4 regions of the Chryseobacterium sp. W4I1 genome follow, and region 4 is predicted to be linked to each of the others. Evidence: riboswitches for the same ligand, from Rfam matches in the RefSeq annotation. Region 4 holds a riboswitch; each other region holds the start of a gene.
What was found. Region 4 has a riboswitch for cobalamin ahead of metE (5-methyltetrahydropteroyltriglutamate--homocysteine S-methyltransferase). Riboswitches for the same ligand answer to the same signal wherever they lie in the genome.
Positions count from the first base shown of each region.

Region 1: another riboswitch for cobalamin. It lies ahead of QF044_RS12295 (acyl-CoA thioesterase); the one in region 4 lies ahead of metE (5-methyltetrahydropteroyltriglutamate--homocysteine S-methyltransferase).
Region 2: another riboswitch for cobalamin. It lies ahead of QF044_RS20235 (TonB-dependent siderophore receptor); the one in region 4 lies ahead of metE (5-methyltetrahydropteroyltriglutamate--homocysteine S-methyltransferase).
Region 3: another riboswitch for cobalamin. It lies ahead of QF044_RS12715 (TonB-dependent siderophore receptor); the one in region 4 lies ahead of metE (5-methyltetrahydropteroyltriglutamate--homocysteine S-methyltransferase).

Region 1 covers NZ_JAUSXQ010000001.1:2,655,033-2,660,232, reverse strand. The annotation lists gene QF044_RS12315 (PspC domain-containing protein) at 1-407, opposite strand, end outside; gene QF044_RS12310 (PadR family transcriptional regulator) at 419-748, opposite strand; gene QF044_RS12305 (FG-GAP repeat protein) at 1,033-1,713, shown strand; gene QF044_RS12300 (HD family hydrolase) at 1,730-2,320, shown strand; gene QF044_RS12295 (acyl-CoA thioesterase) at 2,470-2,853, opposite strand; cobalamin riboswitch at 2,969-3,149, opposite strand; gene QF044_RS12290 (hypothetical protein) at 3,202-3,999, opposite strand; gene QF044_RS12285 (ATP-binding cassette domain-containing protein) at 4,147-4,809, opposite strand.
Region 2 covers NZ_JAUSXQ010000001.1:4,349,033-4,354,232, forward strand. The annotation lists gene QF044_RS20225 (cytochrome-c peroxidase) at 1-812, shown strand, start outside; gene QF044_RS20230 (transporter) at 815-1,756, shown strand; cobalamin riboswitch at 1,960-2,145, shown strand; gene QF044_RS20235 (TonB-dependent siderophore receptor) at 2,254-4,284, shown strand; gene QF044_RS20240 (YncE family protein) at 4,281-5,200, shown strand, end outside.
Region 3 covers NZ_JAUSXQ010000001.1:2,745,358-2,750,557, forward strand. The annotation lists gene QF044_RS12700 (DUF2752 domain-containing protein) at 1-143, opposite strand, end outside; gene namA (NADPH dehydrogenase NamA) at 152-1,204, opposite strand; gene QF044_RS12710 (cytidine deaminase) at 1,305-1,787, shown strand; cobalamin riboswitch at 1,978-2,154, shown strand; gene QF044_RS12715 (TonB-dependent siderophore receptor) at 2,186-4,027, shown strand; gene QF044_RS12720 (hypothetical protein) at 4,040-5,086, shown strand.
Region 4 covers NZ_JAUSXQ010000001.1:1,998,667-2,003,866, reverse strand. The annotation lists gene QF044_RS09325 (NADP-dependent oxidoreductase) at 1-870, shown strand, start outside; gene metE (5-methyltetrahydropteroyltriglutamate--homocysteine S-methyltransferase) at 923-3,247, opposite strand; cobalamin riboswitch at 3,471-3,654, opposite strand; gene QF044_RS09315 (Lrp/AsnC family transcriptional regulator) at 3,809-4,270, shown strand; gene QF044_RS09310 (hypothetical protein) at 4,668-4,790, opposite strand; gene QF044_RS09305 (Lrp/AsnC family transcriptional regulator) at 4,896-5,200, shown strand, end outside.

The DNA of each region.
Region 1 (5,200 bases), 660 kb from region 4:
ATATCCATTCCTACATAATGGGCAAGGCCTGCACATACACCTGCAATCTTTTGTCTTTCCGGATCACGGAACAGCTGTTTTTTGTCTGTATATTCTGTTCCGGCCTGGCTTGTTTTTCTGGTGTTTTTCTCAGAATAATAAGCCTCTTCCTGTTCTTCGATCTTTTCAGGAGTTCCGATTTGTGCAATTACCTTTTCTACGTCTGTATCGTTGATTACTTCACGTTTTCCTAAAGAATCTCTGAAGATCTCTACCATTCTTATTTCTATATCATGCATTACCTCCTCCTCTTCTGAAGCATCCAAGGAGTTTCTCAGTGCATTCAGGTAATCGCTGAGCTTTATATATGCGTGTTCTTCTATAGTGAAAGAAAAACCTGCGAGTCCTATTGAGAGTGTCTTGTTCATAGCTTTGTTTTTTATATTTTTTGAGTGATTTGGTTTACTGACGCTGTCAGCTCTGCCCAGGTATTTTGTAGTTCAGTCAAGAAAAGTTTCCCTTTTTCGGTGATCTGGTAATATTTTCTTGGGGGTCCTCCTGTAGATTCTTCCCATCTGTAGGAGAGGAATTCTCCATTTTTCAATCTTGTAAGGAGAGGATAGAGGGTTCCTTCCACTACATCCAGTTTTCCTTTTTTAAGTTCATCAATAAGATCGGAAACATACATTTCACGGTGATTGATGAGACTTAATATGCAGAATTCCAGAATCCCTTTACGCATTTGCGCTTTGGTATTTTCAGTATTCATCTTTAATAAGTTTTGTTAATTAGTTATATTTTCAGAATAATGTTCCTAGCTAGATGAACCTATTCCGATTTTACATTACAAAGATATGTAATTAAAATGGTAATATGCAATACAAAGTAGTGAAATTTTTAAATAAAAATATTTAAAATACTGATTATTAGGTGTATAAATTTTAATTAAAAATTTGATGATATTTAATTGGGATTAAAATAAGGCGAAAAACTATAAATTTTGACCGATGATTTGTATTTTTGTTTAGAAATCTGATGAAAAATAAACCCCAAATGACAAATAGCTCTATATTTTACCGTTCCTTATCTGCATTTCTGATGCTGGGACCTCTCTGCTTCGGACAATACCGGTTTACCGTTGAAGATGCATCCGAAAAATATAATGCCCAGATTACAGTTGAAGAATGTCAAAATAATAACTGTAAGAATAAAGCTGCTATTACCCTGTTCAGTAAAAGCGGTGTGAAATTACAGACTCTTACCTCTGAAGATTTTGTCATGAACTTTGAAAAAGAAATAAAACTGTCAAGCCCAGGCACAGTAAAACTTAGCCATGGAATGCTTTATGATGATGCTGTGGTTTTTGGAGATTTCAACTTTGACGGTACGGAAGATATAGCCATAAGAAACGGGAGTGGCGGAAACTATGGTAGCGCTTCCTTTGATGTATATGTTTTTAATTCTACAAAAAAACAATTCGTTCCCAGTACAGAACTGACTGATATAGCCAGTAATTATCAGGGAATGTTTGATGTAGACCCCGAACGTAAACGATTAACCACTTACGCCAGATCCGGAGCTTCTTTACTTTACACCTACCAATATCAGGTGATTCCGAATAAAGGGATCGATATGGTTTACGAAAAAATAAGAGATATGAGTGAAGATCCGGCTAAGGTAATTATAAAAGAAAAGATCAATAATAAATGGGTGGTCAAAAAAACATCCGAATAATAAGATACTAAAAGAAATGAAGATACAGAAGGAAATCGATTTTATCCTGGCCGTAGATGCCCTGAAAAACGTAGAAAGAAGAAATTACAATTTCGATGATTCCAGAAGGGAAAACACGGCTGAGCATTCGTGGCAGATCATTATCCTGGCACAGATCCTATATCCATACGCCAAGAACCGTGCAGATATTGATCTTTTGAGGGTGATACGAATGCTTTCCATCCATGACCTTGTAGAAATTGAAGCCGGAGACACCTTCCTTTTTGATGAAAAAGCAATGGTAGGAAAATTTGAAAGAGAAAAAATTTCAGCCCAAAAGATCTTTGGAATCCTCGATGAACCTTTGCGTACAGAATTTTTTGAACTGTGGCTTGAATTTGAGGAAGAAAAAACTCCCGATGCTATTTTTGCCTGTTCCATTGACCGCATCATGCCGTTTATCCTGAATTCTCATACGTCCGGAAAAAGCTGGACAGAAGCCGGTGTTACTGAAAAGCAAATCAGAAATATGCTTGAAAATGCTATTACAAGGGCATCAGATGAAATGGGAGAGGCTTTTGAAATGTTGTTGAAAAGCAGTCTTGAGACTGAAAAAGTGGTAAGGTAATTTATCATATGAAAGGCAAAAGCTTTTTAAATTGCTGTTCCATTTTAAAAAGCTTTCACATAACAAAGTAATACAAATCTTTAGAATACTAATTTTTTATTAAGGTATAAGAGTTTCGGGCGGCCTTTGGCCGCCTGAAACTCTTATATCTATAGAATCATAATAGGTTTCTTAGTTTCGTCGATAGCCACAAAAGTAAAATCACCCACAATGGCTCTTTCCCTTTCGTAAGAGTACATCTGCTCTGTAAAAATCTCTACATTTACTTTCATACTGGTTTTTCCGACATGGGAAACCTTTCCAATCAGTTCTACAATCGTTCCTGCAGGAATCGGTTTTTTAAAATCGATCTTATCGCTGCTTACGGTTACTACTCTTTTTCTTGCAAAACGGGTTGCCGTGATAAAAGCGACTTCATCCATCAGCTGCATGGCAGTACCTCCGAAAAGAGTGTCATAGTGATTCGTTGTATTGGGGAAAACCGCTTTAAAAATTCTGGTTTCGGATGCTGCAATTCTTTCTTCTGTAGTCATATTTCATTATTAATTAATGCGAAATGAAATATTATTAAAATAACAGAACAATGACAGGAACCATAGAAATTCCTGAAGCAGTCCATCAGATCAATAAACTTCAAATCGCGAAAGTTTCTTGTTTAAAGAAATAGGCAGGTCTCCTGACTTGTAACATCTTTTACCTCCTTCCCGTGCCCTGCACAGTGGATCCTTTGATAAAGACTTCAGTTACTTACAGTTGCGCGACAGTCCGTGATTTTCACACGGTTCCCTTTTAATCTGCGTTAAGCAGAACCAGTTTCTGTGATGAATAAGCGTTAAACTTTTTCAGTGCAAAAATAAGAATATTACAGAGAAATACAGTAATTATTCCGGACTATTGTAAATAATCTGGCTCATGACCCTTCCTTCCTTGATAGCCCAAAGTGTGACATATCTGTTCTCACCCGAACCGTTGATCATATAAAGATAAATATGGTCATTGTCAAGAGCAGTCACTCCCACATTATTGAAGTCCATCGTAGGCTGGAACATATTCTTAATAGCTTCCCTTACAAAAACAGAACCTCTTCCGGGCTGCTGCACTCGGATCGATTTGATCTCGGTCATCCCTTCAGGAAGTACATCTTTAATTCCCCATGGTTTTATCTTATCAATAGTAAGAATTTTTCCGTCTGCATCTTTTTCCTGCTTTCTATAGCCGGCGTTAGAAGGATAAACATCGATTACCACTTTGGTTCTTTGGGAGGTAGGAATTTTAGGATTACTGTTATCTGTAAAAATAAGTGATTTTCCATTCTTAGATTTAGAAGGAGTAAACTGAGGGAGCTGATCGATGAAAGCAATCCGTTCTTTATTCACCATGCCTTCCTTCACAAGATTTTCATACCTTACAAAAGGTTTTTCTTCATCCTGTTTTTCAGGATATTTTATCCAGATCCATTCCGTTTCTCCCGGAGCAGGTTTTACATAAACAAATACATCACCTTTTCGCATCCGGATCTTATCCACGATTTTTCTATAGTCATCCTTATGGACCCGTACGTTGGCGTAGCCTTCTTCAGCCTTTACCACACCGAAAGGAACTTTATTCTGCCCTTTTACAAATGCCAAGGAAAAAAGGCTGAAAGCGGATAAGTACAATGCTCTATTTATGGAAATCATGCTCTGAAATTTTTTGATCGCTCAAATATATAAATTAAATGCTTTTTTGATTGGTAAATTCTTATTGTATTTGCTTAAATTATTATATTCTCCGAATATGTATAAAATCTCCTGTAAGAGTTCGATGTTGATTTCTTCTAAAACAAATTATGATTTAGGGAGATATTTAAATTGCTGTAGTTCTTTAATATCCTTTATCTTCCTTAAATGCGTATCAGCGAGAAGATACATATCGTCAGCCATATTTAAAATGGTTATATAATTATGATCTGTAATGACAATTCCTTTGTATGGCGTCTGGCTTTTAATAATTATTTCTAATTCGTCAACGGATTTAGGTGAAACACCACTGAAAGGCTCGTCCAGTAAAATGAAATCTGAGTCAGAATAAGTGATGATAAGTGTTTCAACCATCTTTTTTTCACCACCCGATAGGTTTCTTACCGTTTCATCTAAAAAAGGAATTATCATCTTTAGACTGTACAGCTTTTCTTCATTTTCTTTGGTACAGAATAAGGAGATAAGCTCTCTGATCTTACATTCTTTTGGAAGAAACGAAGACCGCTGCGGTAAGTATGCTATTTTATTTTTTCTGTCAGAAATATTTTTAAGAATGGTATCATTAAACTTGATAAATTGAGTGTCCCCTTTTACGGTGCCAAAGATAATCTCTAATAAAGTAGATTTTCCGCCGCCAGACGGACCTAAGATTCCGGCAATTTTTCCGGTTTCACAGCTTAAATAGACATCCTGCAGGATTTTTCTCCCGCTGAAAGATTTGGTGATACTGTCAATGTGAAGCCTGTTCATAGGAGTCTGGTAATGATTTTAATAATTAAGCTGAATGATACAGTAAGAGCCCACAAAAGTACTTTTGAGAATCCAAAATTAGCATAAAAAAAATATTCCCCTCTGAGTCTTACATCATAAATAAAGAAATGGAGTAAAGGAAAGATCAGGAGAAAACATAATCCAAAATTTTCAATTGTAAATTGGCTTAAAAAAGAGATTAACAAAGAAAATAATACACTTGGAATAATTAGTTTTCTATAAAAAATCCAAAGGACAGTTAAGCTTTTATCCATAATCCAAATGTAACAAGAAAATTCTATCTATAAAAAATAGCGCTGAAATTTTCAGCGCTATTTTTATAAGTTTAAAGACTATAAAATTTACAATAAAGTAAATTTCCAATCAATAT
Region 2 (5,200 bases), 2.4 Mb from region 4:
CCTGTGGATTCTGTCATATCCAGGAATACGCTTTTACCCATCACGGACATCCTGTAAGTCATGGAATTGATGATAAACTGGGAATCAGAAATGCGCCACCCATTCAGAACATGGCCTTTCTTAGAAATTATACCTGGGACGGAGTAAGCCACCATCTGGATGAAAGATCACTGGTACCCATTACAACCGATTTTGAAATGGACAGTTCTCTGCCGGAAGCAGCAGGAAAGCTTAATGCTGATGCAAAATATAAAAAAATGTTCGCAGCCGCCTTTGGAGACGAAAATATTACAGGCGACAGAATTCTGAAAGCATTGTCACAGTTTATGGCAACAATGGTTTCTGCGGATTCCAAATATGACCGGTACAAAAAAGGGAATACAGTTCTTAGCAATGAAGAAATCCAGGGAATGACACTGTTTCAGAAGAAATGTTCCTCCTGCCACAGCGGAGAATTATTTACCGACGAGAGTTTTAGGAATACAGGAATGTACTACAATACCCAGTTCAAAGATGCCGGGCGTTACCGGGTTACCCTTGATCAGGTAGACTGGATGAAATTCCGTGTGCCAAGTCTGAGAAATGTAGAATATACTGCACCCTACATGCATGATGGAAGATTTTACACGTTGGAAGCAGTTCTGAATTTCTATTCGGATAATGTAGAAGACAATCCGAATCTTGATCCACAGCTGAAGCAGGACGAACACCTCGGAATTCCCATGAATACCCAGGAAAAGCAGTTCATCATCGCCTTTTTGAAAACCCTGTCCGATAAAACCTTTATTTCCAATCCAAAATTTGCAGAATGACCATGAACAGAATAATTTTACTATTAAGCCTGACTTTTTCATTAGTCTGTCAGGCTAAAACAATCAATGACAGTATTTATATTGCAGACGAAATTAATAGAATCGTACTGGAAGATTGCGATGCGTGCGGTTGCGCAGCAGGAAACGGGTCTTCCGGGTTTGAATCTTTGCTGAACCCTCAGTTTATCGGAATCAAATATTTTGCCCAGCATTATAAAGCCAAAGAAAATCTTTTTGTAAAAGATCTCACTCAGGATCAGTATTTCAATACACTGCAGGTTTGGGGGAAGATTCCATTGTCAGAAAAACTGAGTGTATACGCCAGCCTTCCATTTCATTTTCATGAGAAGAAAACAATGCAGGGCGATATCAACATTAATGGAATAGGAGATATGAACCTGATGGGAATTTACCGGATCATCAGTTCCAAAGATAATTTTCATCAGCTTAACGGTGGTTTGGGTGTGAAAATTCCTTTAGGGAAATTTGATGAAAAAGGAGCTTCCGGCGTCAATCCAAGTTTTCAGCTCGGAACAGGAAGCTGGGATTATCAGGCCGCTTTGAATTATAAATTTCAAAAAAATAAGCTTGCTGTGCTGGTCAATACAGATTATACGGTAAAAACCGAAAATAAAAAGAATTACCGTTTCGGAAACCAATGGAATTATGCAGCGACAGGTTTTTACCAGCTTGCGGCCAATGAAAACACCATTTTCTCTGCCAAAGCCGGACTTCAGGGCGAAGTCTACGATAAAAATAAACAGTTTGATGAAGAGTTGCCCAATACCGCTGGAAGTGCCTTGTATGGAAAACTGGGTTTTGAAGCTTCCTATAAAAAATTCAGTTTGGGAGGGGAAGTCATGCTGCCTGCGTATTCCAATCTGGCGGGAGGCGACATTGAAGCAAAATCCAGATTCAGTATTTTTATCAATTTTGGAATTTAATATCATGGTGGCTTCGGGAGTCTCAGCCACCAAATGCAGCTTATTTAATTTATTGCAATAGAAATTTGTACACTTCATAATATTTCAAAAAAAGGTGGCTGAGGTTCGAAGCCACCTTCTTCATATATTCTTAACTACCTGTTATTTCTCAAAGTATTGAGAATTAATTTATTATGCCATTGTTGCATATATTAAGTTATTTTCTATCTTTGCCGCAATCTGGTGCGCTGTAAAAAGCACTTAAAAGGGAATCCGGTGAAAATCCGGAACAGACCCGCTGCTGTAAGCTCCACATCAAAGTTTTTGAAGAGTATATCCACTGTTTTTTAATGGGAAGGATTTCAAAAACGGAGTAAGTCAGAAGACCTGCCGGAGGATGAACGTTTGATGCTTTCGTGGAATAAAGCTTAGGACAACAATGATTTTGTGCAGTGAGAACTGTGCTTTGTCTTTGCTATCTTATATCCATTAGCGTCTACATTATTCTAAATGAGCTAATGGTCAGAAAATTTGCTGCTTCACAGTTTAAAAAAAGTGTTATCACATTATTTGTGGCAGCATCTCAATTTCTATTGTCCCAATCCGGGGACACCATAAGAGAGAAAACCATTCTTCCTATTCAGCTTTACAAAAAAGATTTTAAAGAAATTCTTCCCGCACAGGTACTTTCCGGAGAACAGCTTGAAAGGCTGAACAGCCAGTCGGTAGCTGATGCATTAAGGTATTTTTCAGGAGTTCAGATCAAAGATTATGGCGGGATGGGCGGCTTGAAAACAGTGAATATCCGAAGTATGGGAAGCCAGCATGTGGGTGTTTTCTATGATGGTATCCAGCTGGGAAATGTTCAGAACGGAATCGTGGATCTTGGAAAGTTTTCATTGGATGATCTTGAAGCCATTTCTTTATACAACGGTCAGAAAAGTGAAATTTTCCAGCCTGCAAAGGATTTCGGATCTTCCGGATCTATTTATCTTCAGCCTAAAACACCTATTTTTAAAGGAGATAAGAAGACCAACTTAGCGGTGAAGCTGAAATTAGGCTCCATCAGTTTATTTAATCCTTCCTTCCGTGTGGAACAGAAGCTTTCAGATAGAGTTTCTGCAAGTTTCAGTTCAGAATTTGTACAGAGTGATGGATTGTATAAGTTTAAATACGAAAAGAAAAATTCTGACGGCTCCGTTGCCAACGATACCATTGCGAGAAGATATGATTCCTATATCCGTGCGAAGCGTTTTGAAGGGGCCTTAAACGGGACCATTAATGACGGAAGCTGGAGCGTACGTGGTTATGGCTATATTTCCGATCGTGGAGTTCCCACAGCCATTGTTAATAATAATTTCACGCCTAAAGGTCAGCAGATGCTGGATGAGAACTATTTTGTTCAGGCCAGTTTCCGTAAAAAATTATTTCCAAAATTCGAAACGCAGGTCAAAGCTAAATTTGCCTATGACTATACCCGGTTTTTAGATACGGTGAATGTGGCAACAACTGTTCTGCCGATAGATAATTCGTATGTTCAGAGAGAGCTCTATTTTTCCAATTCCAATATCTATTCTATTACTCAAAATTGGGATGTAAGTGCAAGCTTTGACTTTCAGTATAATAATCTCGATGCCAGTTTAAGGGATTTTTCATATCCTACACGATATACTTCACTCGTTGCTTTTGCTACGACCTACCAGTGGAACCGGTTTAAATTTTTGGGAAGCCTTCTCGGAACTTTTGTCCACGAAGAAGTGAAAATGAATTCAAAATCTCCAGATAAAACCGAATGGACTCCTTCCGCTTTCCTGAGCTATCAGCCCCTCAAATCAAAAGAATTCACTGTTCGGGCTTTCTACAAAAGAGTGTTCAGGATGCCTACTTTCAATGATCTGTATTACACCATGATCGGGAACGTGATGCTGAAACCTGAATACACAAACCAGTACGACGCAGGTTTTACCTATGAGAAACTCTATGACCATCAATTTTTTAAAGGCATCTATGTGAAAGTGGATGGCTATTATAATGAAGTAGAGAACAAGATTATCGCCGTTCCTACTACCAATCTTTTCAGATGGATGATGGTGAATTTGGGTGAAGTGAAAATTATCGGGGCGGACGTGAATGTTCAGGCTGAATTTGATATTAATAAAGTGAAACTGAAACCTTTGGTAAGCTATACCTATCAGCGCGCCGGAGATTATACCGATAAAACTGACGACTATTATGGCGACCAGATTTCCTATGTGCCGTGGCATGCCTTGACCTTTACCATGATGGCAGATTATAAAGACTGGAGTTTCAATTACAGTTTTATGTACACCGGAGAGCGCTATGATGCCCAGCTGAATAATATCAAAGCCAATTATCTTCAGCCATGGTATACGCATGATTTATCCGTTCAGAAAAAATTCAACTGGCATTCTCGTCAGATTAAAGCCGGTTTTGAGGTCAATAATGTCCTTAATCAATACTATGATATGGTCAGGAATTATCCGATGCCCGGAAGAAATTTTAAACTTATTGTAAGCTTTACATTATGAAAAAACTAAACTTTTGCCTGCTGGCTTTTACTCTTTTCTTCCTGTTCTCATGCAGGACAGATGACAATATAGTTCCTTCGGAAACAAAAGAGGTAAGCAACGGAGAAGATACTCCTATTAAAGGCTTTTATCTTCTGAATGAAGGAAATATGGGCAGCAACAAATGTACGCTCGATTATTTCGATTATGCGACAGGAAAGTACCGCAAGAATATTTATGGAGAAATCAACCCGAATGTGGTAAAAGAACTGGGTGATGTGGGAAATCATATCATGATCTACGGAAGCAAAATGTATGTAGTGGTGAACGTTTCCAATAAAATTGAGGTATTGGAAGCGAAAACAGCCAAACGAATCAAAACCATACAGCTGCAGAACTGCCGGTATCTGGCTTTTAAAGGCAATAAAGTCTATGCCAGCAGCTATGCCGGACCCGTTGAGCTGAATCCAAACTCTCCTCCGGGGAAAGTAGTGGAAATTGATACCACATCACTGAACATTGAAAGACAGGTTGTAGTAGGATATCAACCGGAAGAAATAGAAGTGATAGGAAATCAGCTTTTTGTGGCCAACTCGGGAGGATATATGTTTCCGAATTATGATAAAACTGTTTCTGTTATTGATCTGAACAGCTTTACCCAAACTAAAAAAATTGATGTAGCTATCAACCTTCACCGTATAAAAAAAGATAATTACGGAGATCTGTATGTGAGTTCCAGAGGTGATTATTACAATATTCCGTCCAGCCTTTTCCTGGTGGATGCTGCTACAGGAACCGTGAAAAAAGACTTTCATGTTGCTGTCAGCGGAATGACAATCGTAAATGACAAGCTGTATTATTATGGGAATGAATTTAATTACAATACCCATACATACGTCAAAACCTTCGGAATCATCGATGTAAAAACAGAGCAGGT
Region 3 (5,200 bases), 750 kb from region 4:
TAAACAGCCGGATAAAGATGAAAAGCTTCTGAAAACTTTCCTTCAAAAACAAGTACTACTGCTCTCTGGGCTCCACATCCCAGGCATTCAATTCCTAAAAATTTTCTGCTTGGGCAGGTCAGCATAAAGTCTTCAATACTCATCTTGAAATTTACGATGAAATTTTCGCTCTTGTATATTGGTGGGGAAAGAAGCAATCTTCTTTCTTTTCAAATGACCCCTGAACAGCAATATATGGGTTTCTTAAGATTTCTCTTGCTACAAATATCAGGTCTGCATCACCTTTTTGCAGGATTTCCTCTGCCTGATCTGTTGTGGTGATCATTCCTACAGCTCCGGTTTTCACATCTGCCTCATTTTTTATCTGGGACGAAAAAGGAACCTGATAACCATTGAATACGGATATTTTTGCCCCATGGATATTTCCTCCGCTTGATACATCTACCAGATCTACGGAATGTTCTTTCAAAACTTTGGCTAATTCGACACTGTCATTGATATTCCATCCGTTGTCAGCGTATTCAGTTCCGGAAATCCTTACAAACAGTGCTGTATTGTCATCTAAATATTCATTAACAGCGTCCACAATCTCAATCAGGAAGCGAATCCGGTTTTCAAAACTTCCTCCATATTCATCTGTACGGATATTAGAAAGCGGTGACAAAAACTGGTGGATAAGATATCCATGCGCTCCATGAATTTCTATAATGTCAAACCCTGCTTTTACAGCTCTTTTGGCAGCTTCTTTAAAATTCTGCACCTGCTCTTTAATTTCTTCAACCGTAAGCACATGGGGAATTCGTTCGGAAGGATGATAAGGAATAGCACTTGGAGCAATAGTTTCCCAACCTTCTTCAAGCGGGATCTGCAGGTTATTCCAGGTGGAACCTTTTCTTCCGGCATGAGCGAGCTGAATCCCAATTTTGCTTTCTGAACGTAAATGGACAAAATCCACAATTTTCTTCAGTTCATCAGCCTGCTGATCATTCCAGATTCCCATACAGTGGTTGGTAATTCTTCCGCGCGGCTCTACTCCGGTGGCTTCTACCATAACCAGACCTGTTCCCCCCTGTGCACGGCTTCCGTAGTGTACAAAGTGAAAATCATTGGCCATGCCATTATCACTGGAATACATGCACATGGGAGACATTACCCACCTGTTTTTTAATTCTATATTTCTGAATGGTATTGATGTATATAGCATCTTATTTTTTTGAATTTTTAATTTAACAATGAATAAAAAGATATTGCCTAACTGATTAAAAAGAGGTACATTTGGCCCCCTTTTTTAGTTGTACTAATATATGAAAAAAGACCTACAGATCAGTTACGAGCATTTTAAAAATAGCAGTGACCTGAACGATATAGAGAAAAAATTATTCAAAAGAGCTAAAGAGGCACGTGAAAATGCCTATGCTCCTTATTCCAACTTCCTTGTGGGGTGCTCTGTTTTACTGGAAAATGGTGAAATTTATTCCGGAAACAACCAGGAAAATGCGGCCTACCCTTCAGGATTATGTGCGGAAAGGACAACTCTTTTCTGGGTAGCAGCAAATTTTCCGGATGTAAAAGTAAAGAAGATCTTTGTAGTGGGAGGGCCTAAGGAATTCCATGAGAAAAATCCTCCGATTCCACCGTGTGGAGCCTGCCGACAAAGCTTAATAGAATATGAGACGAAACAGCATGAGAATATTGATCTTTATTTTTCAAGCATGAATGATGAAGTGGTGAAGGTGCATTCAATCAAGGATCTGCTGCCGTTTTATTTCGATTCTACGTTTTTGTAAAGACAGAATTTGTGAATGGTGAATTTTTGCTTTGCTAGTGAATAGTGAATTTAAAAGAATGTGCTTTTAGTTTAAAGGATTATTGAAATTTATTCATTTAAAAAATTTCGTTACTGAGCAAAAATCCACCGTTCACAATTGACTTTCAAAATTGAATTTTTTGCCTTTTTGTACAATTGATTTAAAAACATATCTTTGCAAAAATTTTGGTTTCCAGCATTTTGGAAATAATAGGGAATTGGGTGAAAGGCCCAAACTGTCCCCGCAACTGTAAATCGCAATAAGAAATTCTGCAAAAAACCACTGTTCATACGGGAAGGTGCAGAAAGCGAAAGTCAGGAGACCTGCCAGAATTATAACTAAAAAACACATTACTTTCGGAGGAAAAGTAAAATAGTATGGATATAAAAAGGTCTTTATTACTGCTCTGTTCATCGTATGGCAGCTTTCTTTTGGGACAGGAGAAAGCAGTTGACACCATTTACATTTTCGATAGCCAAATGAGTAAGGCAAAACTTTTTCATCCGGTACGAAGCCTTACCCCAAAAGATGTTGAAAAAAACTCAACGAATCTTTCTGAACTTTTACGCTTTCAATCTTCTATTTATATTAAAGAAAACGGACGTGGCGCTGTTTCTTCCCCTTCATTCCGTGGAACAACTGCTCAACAGACTGCATTTGTATGGAACGGGATCAACATTAATTCCAGCTTTTTAGGTCAGGGAGACGTTAATAATATTCCATTGTTTGGTTATGATCAGATTGATATAAAAGCGGGCGGAGGAAGTGTTATTTATGGAAGCGGAGCTATCGGAGGAAGTATTCATTTAAATAATATTCTAGATTTCAACAGGGGTTTTAAAGCTTCGGTTTATTCAGAAGTCGCTTCTTTTGATACTTATAATAATTTCGCACAGGCTTCTTTCAGCAATGATCAATTAAGTGTGAAGGTTTCGGGAAGTTATTTAACGAGTCAAAATGATTATAAGGTTCCTGAATTTGTTGTGGGAAGTACAGGATTCCATAATACTAACGGAAGATATTATAATACTTCTGTAAATATTGGAGCTTCTTATAAGATTGCCGATCATCAGACCATTTCATGGCAGAACCAGATGTTTGATGCATCACAGCACTATCCTGTTTTTGAACAAAATTACAATAGAACGAAATACAATGCGCAGACTTTAAGAAGTCTGATTGCATGGGATATTCAAAAAAGCAATATTTCCAACAGCTTAAAAGCAGCTTATACGGAGGACAATTTTCAATATTTTTCAGATATCAATCTCCCTAAATCAAGTGGTGCAGCAGGAAAGAACTACATTTTCAAAGATGATTTCAACTATTTCATCACTCCCAAGATTAATATCAATGCTATTGGAGAGTTCCAGGTCAATAAAGGTAAAGGCTATGAATCAGGAATTGGATCTATCAGCAGAAATGTGGGATCTTTAGCCGGTTTGATCAGGTATTTTGCCACGAAAGATCTTCGTTTTGAAGCAGGAATCAAGAAAGATTTTGTGGAGGATATATCTTCTCCGCTGCTTTATTCTTTTTCCGGAAAATGGGATGCTGTGAAATGGTATCATGTAGGGGTAAATTTTTCAAGAAACTTCAGATTTCCTTCATTTAATGATCTTTACTGGCAGCCGGGCGGAAACCTGGATTTACTTTCTGAGACTTCCATGAATATTGATATGAACCATGAGTTCAGTCTGGGAGATTTTAAAATTACATTAAGTCCGTATTATATGGACGTCAAAAATCTGATTACCTGGCTTCCTACACCGTATGGATATTGGGCGCCAGTCAATACCTACCGATCTGAATCTTATGGTTTGGAATCGCAGATTACCTGGAACAAAAAGTTTGGGAAACATGCTTTGAGACTGGATGGAGGCTATACGTACTCAAAATCAATCAATAAGGACACTCAAATGCAGATGATGTATGTTCCTGTACACAAAGCTGTCGGAAATATAGAATACGGGTATTCTTTCTTTAAGCTTTATGTACAAGGGCTGCTCAACGGTCTTACCTATACTTCTACGGATGAGAACAGATCTACAGCTATTGATCCTTATTTTATTTTAAATACAGGAATTTCTGCCGCTCTTTTTAAAAAGTACACGTTAGGATTTAAGGTAAACAACCTTACCAATACTGTTTATCAAACGGTATCTCTTTACCCGATGCCGAAGAGAAACTACAGTATTTATGCAACCATTAATTTTTAAACTTAAAATATTATGAAACTGAACAAAATTCTACATTTTCTTTTTGCTTTTGCACTTCTTTTGGGCATTGTGTCCTGTAGCAGCGACAGTATTGAAGAGCAGGAAATATTCTATGGCAATGGCTATTTAATCGCTAATGAAGGGACTTTCGGTAAACCTGAAGGTGATGTAACTTTCGTAACGGCAGATTTAAACATGAAACAGGATAATATTTTCTCTCTTAACAACGGAGGTGCGAAATTAGGTGATGTTTTGCAGACGATTGCTTTCAACGGTGAGAATGCTTACCTGCTATTGAACAACTCTAATAAAATTCAAATCGCAAACCGTTATAATTTTAAAGCAAATGGCGAAATTACAGCAGAACTTAATACACCCCGTTATATGGCTTTTGCCAACAACAATATTTATGTAACAAATGATAAATATCTAGGTGACAAGTTTGTAAGCATCTATAAGCTTTCTGACCGTTCTTTTATTAAAAAAATCCCGTTCACTGATGCTGTTGAAAGAATAGTAGAGGCCGGAAATAATATTTTCGTGCAGAACGCATCATTCGGTTTTGGAAATAAGATCACGTACATCAATACTTCTACGAACAACGTTCAGTCTACGATCACTTTACCAAGCGGAAATATCAATAAGATCATATCTAATAACCAAAATGTTTATGCTATCGCTGCGGGAACTGCCGATTCTTATATCTATCAGATCTCCAGCACAGGAAGCATTACGAAGACCACTACTTTAACAGGTATTGCCAATGCTACCAATCTTGAAATTTCAAACGGTAAGTTTTATTTCTCTTCAGGAAAAAATGTATATGCAATGGATATGAGCGCTACAGGGGTACCTACATCACCTCTATTTACGGTAGCGAACAGTGTTGATAATTTTTCTGCTTTATATGGATTCAGTGTAATTAATGACAAGATTTTCACTTCGGATTCCAACGGATTTACACAGGCCAGCAAAATTGTGGTGTACAGCGCTACTACAGGAGGGATCATCAGATCATTCACTGCAGGTATAGGCTCAAACTCAGTTTACGCAAACTAAGAAACTAATACTTCGGTATTATCTATAAATTTTTTATTTTTTTTCATCATTTGTGTTTTTTCCGGCCGCTTCTTCGAAGCGGCCGGATTTATTTACGGAACAAAAATGCTTCGG
Region 4 (5,200 bases):
AAAATAAAAAGTGGTGAATTTAAAATGATTTTGCCTTACAAAATGCCACTTATTTTAGGACATGATGTAGCCGGAGTCATCAGAAAAACAGGCTCAAAAGTGAAAAACTTTAAGACAGGTGATGAAATTTATGCAAGAGCTTCGGATTTTCATATCGGTACTTTTGCAGAGTTTATTTCAATCAGTGAAAAGGATGTTGCCTTAAAGCCGAATAATCTGACTATGGAAGAAGCAGCTTCTGTTCCGTTAGTAGGCTTAACGGCCTGGCAGGCTTTGGTTGAGAAATCTAATGTACAGAGCGGTCAGAAAGTTTTTATTCAGGCAGGGTCCGGTGGCGTGGGAACTTTTGCCATTCAGCTGGCAAAATATTTAGGCGCAACGGTAGCAACCACTGCAAGCCAAAAAAATTTCGATCTTTTGAAAAGCCTTGGTGCCGATGTATTGATCGATTATAAAACACAGAACTTTGAAGATGTTCTGATAAATTATGATGTAGTGCTGAACAGCCAGGATAATAAAACCCTTGAAAAATCATTGGGGATCTTAAAATCAAAAGGAAAAGTCATTTCAATTTCCGGCCCGCCTACTCCTTTATTTGCTAACGAATTGGATTTGCCTTGGTACGTAAAACTCGTTACAAAATTGTTGAGCAGTAAGGTTAGAAGAAGGGCTCAGAAAAAGAATATAGATTATTATTTTCTCTTTATGAGAGCCAATGGAAAGCAGCTGGCAGAAATTACACGGTTGATAGAAGCTGAAAAAATAAAGCCTGTCATCGACAAAGTTTTCTCCTTCGAACATACGAATGATGCATTAAGTTATGTAGAAAGTGGTCATGCAAAAGGAAAAGTAGTCATAAAGATGAAATAGTTTTTTAAGAAGAATAAAAAGCAGGAGCTGAAAAACTCCTGCCGGAATAATATTAACTGACTAAGTTTCTTTCGTTATCAAAGGCCTCAGCGGCTTCTTTTGCTGCTTCCACCATGGCAATCAGGGCTTTCTCCGTTTCATCCCAATGCCTGGTTTTCAATCCGCAATCAGGATTTACCCAAAGCTGCTGTGCAGGAATTACCGCCTGTGCTTTCTTCAGGAGATCAAGCATTTCTTCTTTGGAAGGAACCCTTGGAGAATGAATATCATAGACTCCCGGACCGATCTCATTCGGATATTTGAAATCTGCAAAAGCCTGAAGCAGTTCCATTTGGCTTCGGGAACACTCTATGGTGATCACATCTGCATCCATATCGGCAATGTTCTGGATAATATCATTGAATTCGGAATAACACATATGGGTATGGATTTGGGTAGTGTCTTCCACACCGGAAGCTGAAATCCTGAAAGACTCCACAGCCCATTTCAGATATTCCTGCCATTCGGCTTTCCTGAGCGGAAGACCTTCCCTGATGGCCGGTTCATCAATCTGGATAATTCTGATTCCTGCCTTTTCCAGGTCGTTCACTTCATCACGGATGGCCAATGCAATCTGTTTGCAGGTTACAGAACGGGGCTGATCGTCACGTACAAATGACCATTGCAAAATAGTTACCGGGCCAGTAAGCATTCCTTTCACCCATTGATCCGTTAAAGACTGTGCATATTGAGACCAGTAAACCGTCATCGGATGCGGACGGTGAACGTCTCCATAGATCACTGGAGGCTTCACACAGCGGCTTCCGTAGCTTTGTACCCAACCGTTTTGAGTGAAGGCAAATCCGTCAAGCTGCTCACCAAAATATTCCACCATATCATTACGTTCAAATTCACCGTGAACCAATACATCAATCCCTATCTTTTCCTGCCAACGGATTGTTCTTTCCGTTTCTTTTTTAAGCAGATCATCATACTGTTCAGCGGTAAGTTCCCCTTTCTTGAATTTTGATCTCCAGGCTCTCACTTCCTGAGTCTGTGGAAAAGAACCGATGGTTGTAGTCGGGAATAGTGGGAGCTGCAGAACTTTCTGCTGATCTTCTTTTCTTCTGCTGAAGGGGCTATTCCTTTGTGCATCATCATCAGTTGTCAAATCTACCCGGTCTTTTACCTGTTGGTTGTGGATCAACGGTGAAGTTTTCCGGGTATCAACCGCTTTTTTATTTTCAGCGAATTGTTGTAAAGCCGGATAATTTGCATTTCCAGAGGCCAGCTTTTTTAAAGAAACAATTTCGTAGACCTTTTGTTTGGCAAACGCCATCCATTGCTTGATATCAGGAGAAAGGATCTCTTCATTCTTCTCTGAATCCAGATCAAAAGGGGAGTGAAGCAGGGAACATGAAGGGGCAATGAAAACCCTTTCAGAACCGATAGCATTGACTGCTTTCTCAATGAAGTTCAATGATTTTTCAAAATCATTTTTCCAGATGTTTCTTCCGTCTACGATTCCTAGAGAAAGACTCAGTGTTTGGGGAATAATATTCAAAATTTCATCCAGCTGTTCCGGACATCTTACCAGATCAATATGCAAAACATCGGCTGGAAGGGAAGTAGCCAGCGAGAGATTGTCTTTTAAACCTTCAAAATAAGTGGCAATAATAAATTTAAGATCTGGAAATTCTCTTCTGAGTTCCTTATAAACGGATTGATAAGTTTCTTTTGCCTTTTTGCTGAGATCTAATCCTAAAAATGGCTCGTCAAACTGTATCCATTCTGCACCATGGCTTTGGAGATCTTTTAAAATTTCAATATATACCGGAAGCAGATTCCCGATCAGGTCCAGTTTATCAAATCCTTCCTCTTTTTCTTTTCCAAGTAAAAGATAGGTAAGGGGACCAATAATTACCGGTTTTGCATTCACTCCGGCTTGTTTTGCACTAATGAATTCATTGATGATCTTTTGGGAAAATAAGCTGAACTGCTGGTTCTTCTGGAATTCAGGGACAATGTAATGGTAATTTGTATCAAACCATTTCGTCATTTCCATTGCTGTAATGTCCAGCCCGTCTTTCTGATAGCCTCTGGCCATGGCAAAATAAAGATCAAGTTCAGCTTTTTGAGAGGCAATTTCCAGATAACGTTCAGGGATGGCTCCCAATGTCAGGATCATATCCAATACCTGATCATAAAACGAAAAATCGTTGCAGGGAATAAGATCAATCCCCGCTTCCTGCTGCAGTTTCCAGTTTTGCTGGCTGATGGTGTTACCAACTTTCAGTAATTCAGTTAATGATGTTTTGCCCGACCAATACTGCTCGCAGGCTTTTTTGAGTTCTCTTTTGCTACCAATGCGCGGATAGCCAAGGATGTGCGTTTGCATTTCTTTTAAATTTTAAATTAAACAATAATGGTAAAGCTCTTTTGAACGCTTCATAATGCTGTCGGAGAAAGAAATGCTGAGGAATAGAGCAGATACGGTATGGACGTACTTATCCCATTAATTATGAGATGGATCAGAATAATTGTTTAATCAGTTTAAAATTAAACGACCCATTACGTTCAAAAGTATCATCTGTATGACCCAAAGCTTCAGACCGCGAAAGCATTGTCAATCCGGAACAGGCAGGTCTCCTGGCTTGTAACAGTTTTTGTCATCCTTCCCGCTTTCGCAGTGGATATAACGGACAAAAACCTTAGGTGGTTACTTACAGTTGCGCGACAGCTCGTGATTTTCACACGATTCCCTATTAATCTACGTTGAGTAAAACCTTTTCCGTTTGATGAAGTATGTTGAAGAGCAAAATCTTGACTAAAGATATTAATTTAAGTGAATTGATTGGTTTATATTAAATAAATAAGGATATTATTTTGTTTATTAGATTATTTAAAGTTAATTGTTCTGTATCTTTGAAAAATACAATTTAAAAAAGAATATTATTCTGTGGAAAGACTGGATGAAAAGGATCTTCAGCTGCTGAGAATCCTGCAAAAAAATGCTAAACTGACTGTTAAGGAGCTTGCTAAAGAAATTAACCTTTCAGCATCACCTGTTTTTGAACGGATGAAAAGGCTGGAGCAGGATGGGTATATCAAACATTATGCAGCTGTTCTGGACGCTGAAAAACTGAACCGTGGTTTTACTGTCTTTTGCCAGATCAAGCTTAAGATCCATGACCGTGCTGTGGGAAATCAGTTTGTGGAAGATATTCTACAGATCGATGAGGTTGCTGAATGCTATAATATCTCAGGTGATTTTGATTTTCTGCTCAAAGTTCAGGTCCGGGATATGAAGCATTACCAGGATTTTGTATTTAATAAGCTGGGCTCAGTAGATTCCATAGGAAGCACACACAGCACTTTTGTGATGGCGGAAGTGAAAAATATTCATGGAGTGAGTATCTAGAAAATAAACAACAGTAACCAATCGGATACTGTTGTTGTAATGTTAACTCATTAATTCCGGTCTTTTAATAAAGCCAATTGGTCCATACCTACCACTGCATCTTTTTGATATTCTTCTGTCAGATTAAAGATCTTTCCTAATTTCTGAGAGGCAGTGATAAAACTTATAAACGTGCACAGCTCTTAAATTTCCTTTTCAGAAAAAAAATCCCTCAACATATCGAAATGTGCTTTAAGTATGGAACGGTGATCTTTACAAAAAAGTTCTGCGAAGCCCACAGCCACGGATATTTTTAGATCAGAAGTGCTGATTTCCGCTTTTCCGCCTTTTACCATGCAGTATTCACAGCCGTTTCCAAATGCAAGTGTCCTGCGGACCTGTTCCAGTAAATTAGAGTCTAAACCTGTATTCTCGAAAAAAATTTTTCAAGACTGTTCCATTTTTTCAGGATATGAATATTATGCCCGATCAGCTTTTCAAATGGTGTACTTCCGTGGTCTGCAAATTCAATTGTAGTCATATTTTTTTATGACAAATTTCCTGTTAATTATTTTTATTTTAAAGCGAATTTAATGGCTTAATTTTGTAATTTTAATGAATTCAGCTGATTTAATTGAATAATACAATGAAAATAGTTTTAGATAAAATTGATCATAAAATTTTGCAATTGCTAACTGAAAATGCACGGCTTAGTTATGCTGAGCTCGGGAGAATGATTTCCCTTTCTCAATCGGCTACAAAAGAAAGGGTTCAGAACCTTACAGATACAGGCGTCATCAAAAGATTTACGGCAGATATTGATTATAACCAGTTGGGGTACGGTCTCAAAGTGATTATTCATCTGAAATTCAAAAACGATGAATTCAGGATATTTACAGATCATATCAGACTGTTTCCTGAAATCATCAGTTGCAAAAGAATCACAGGAGA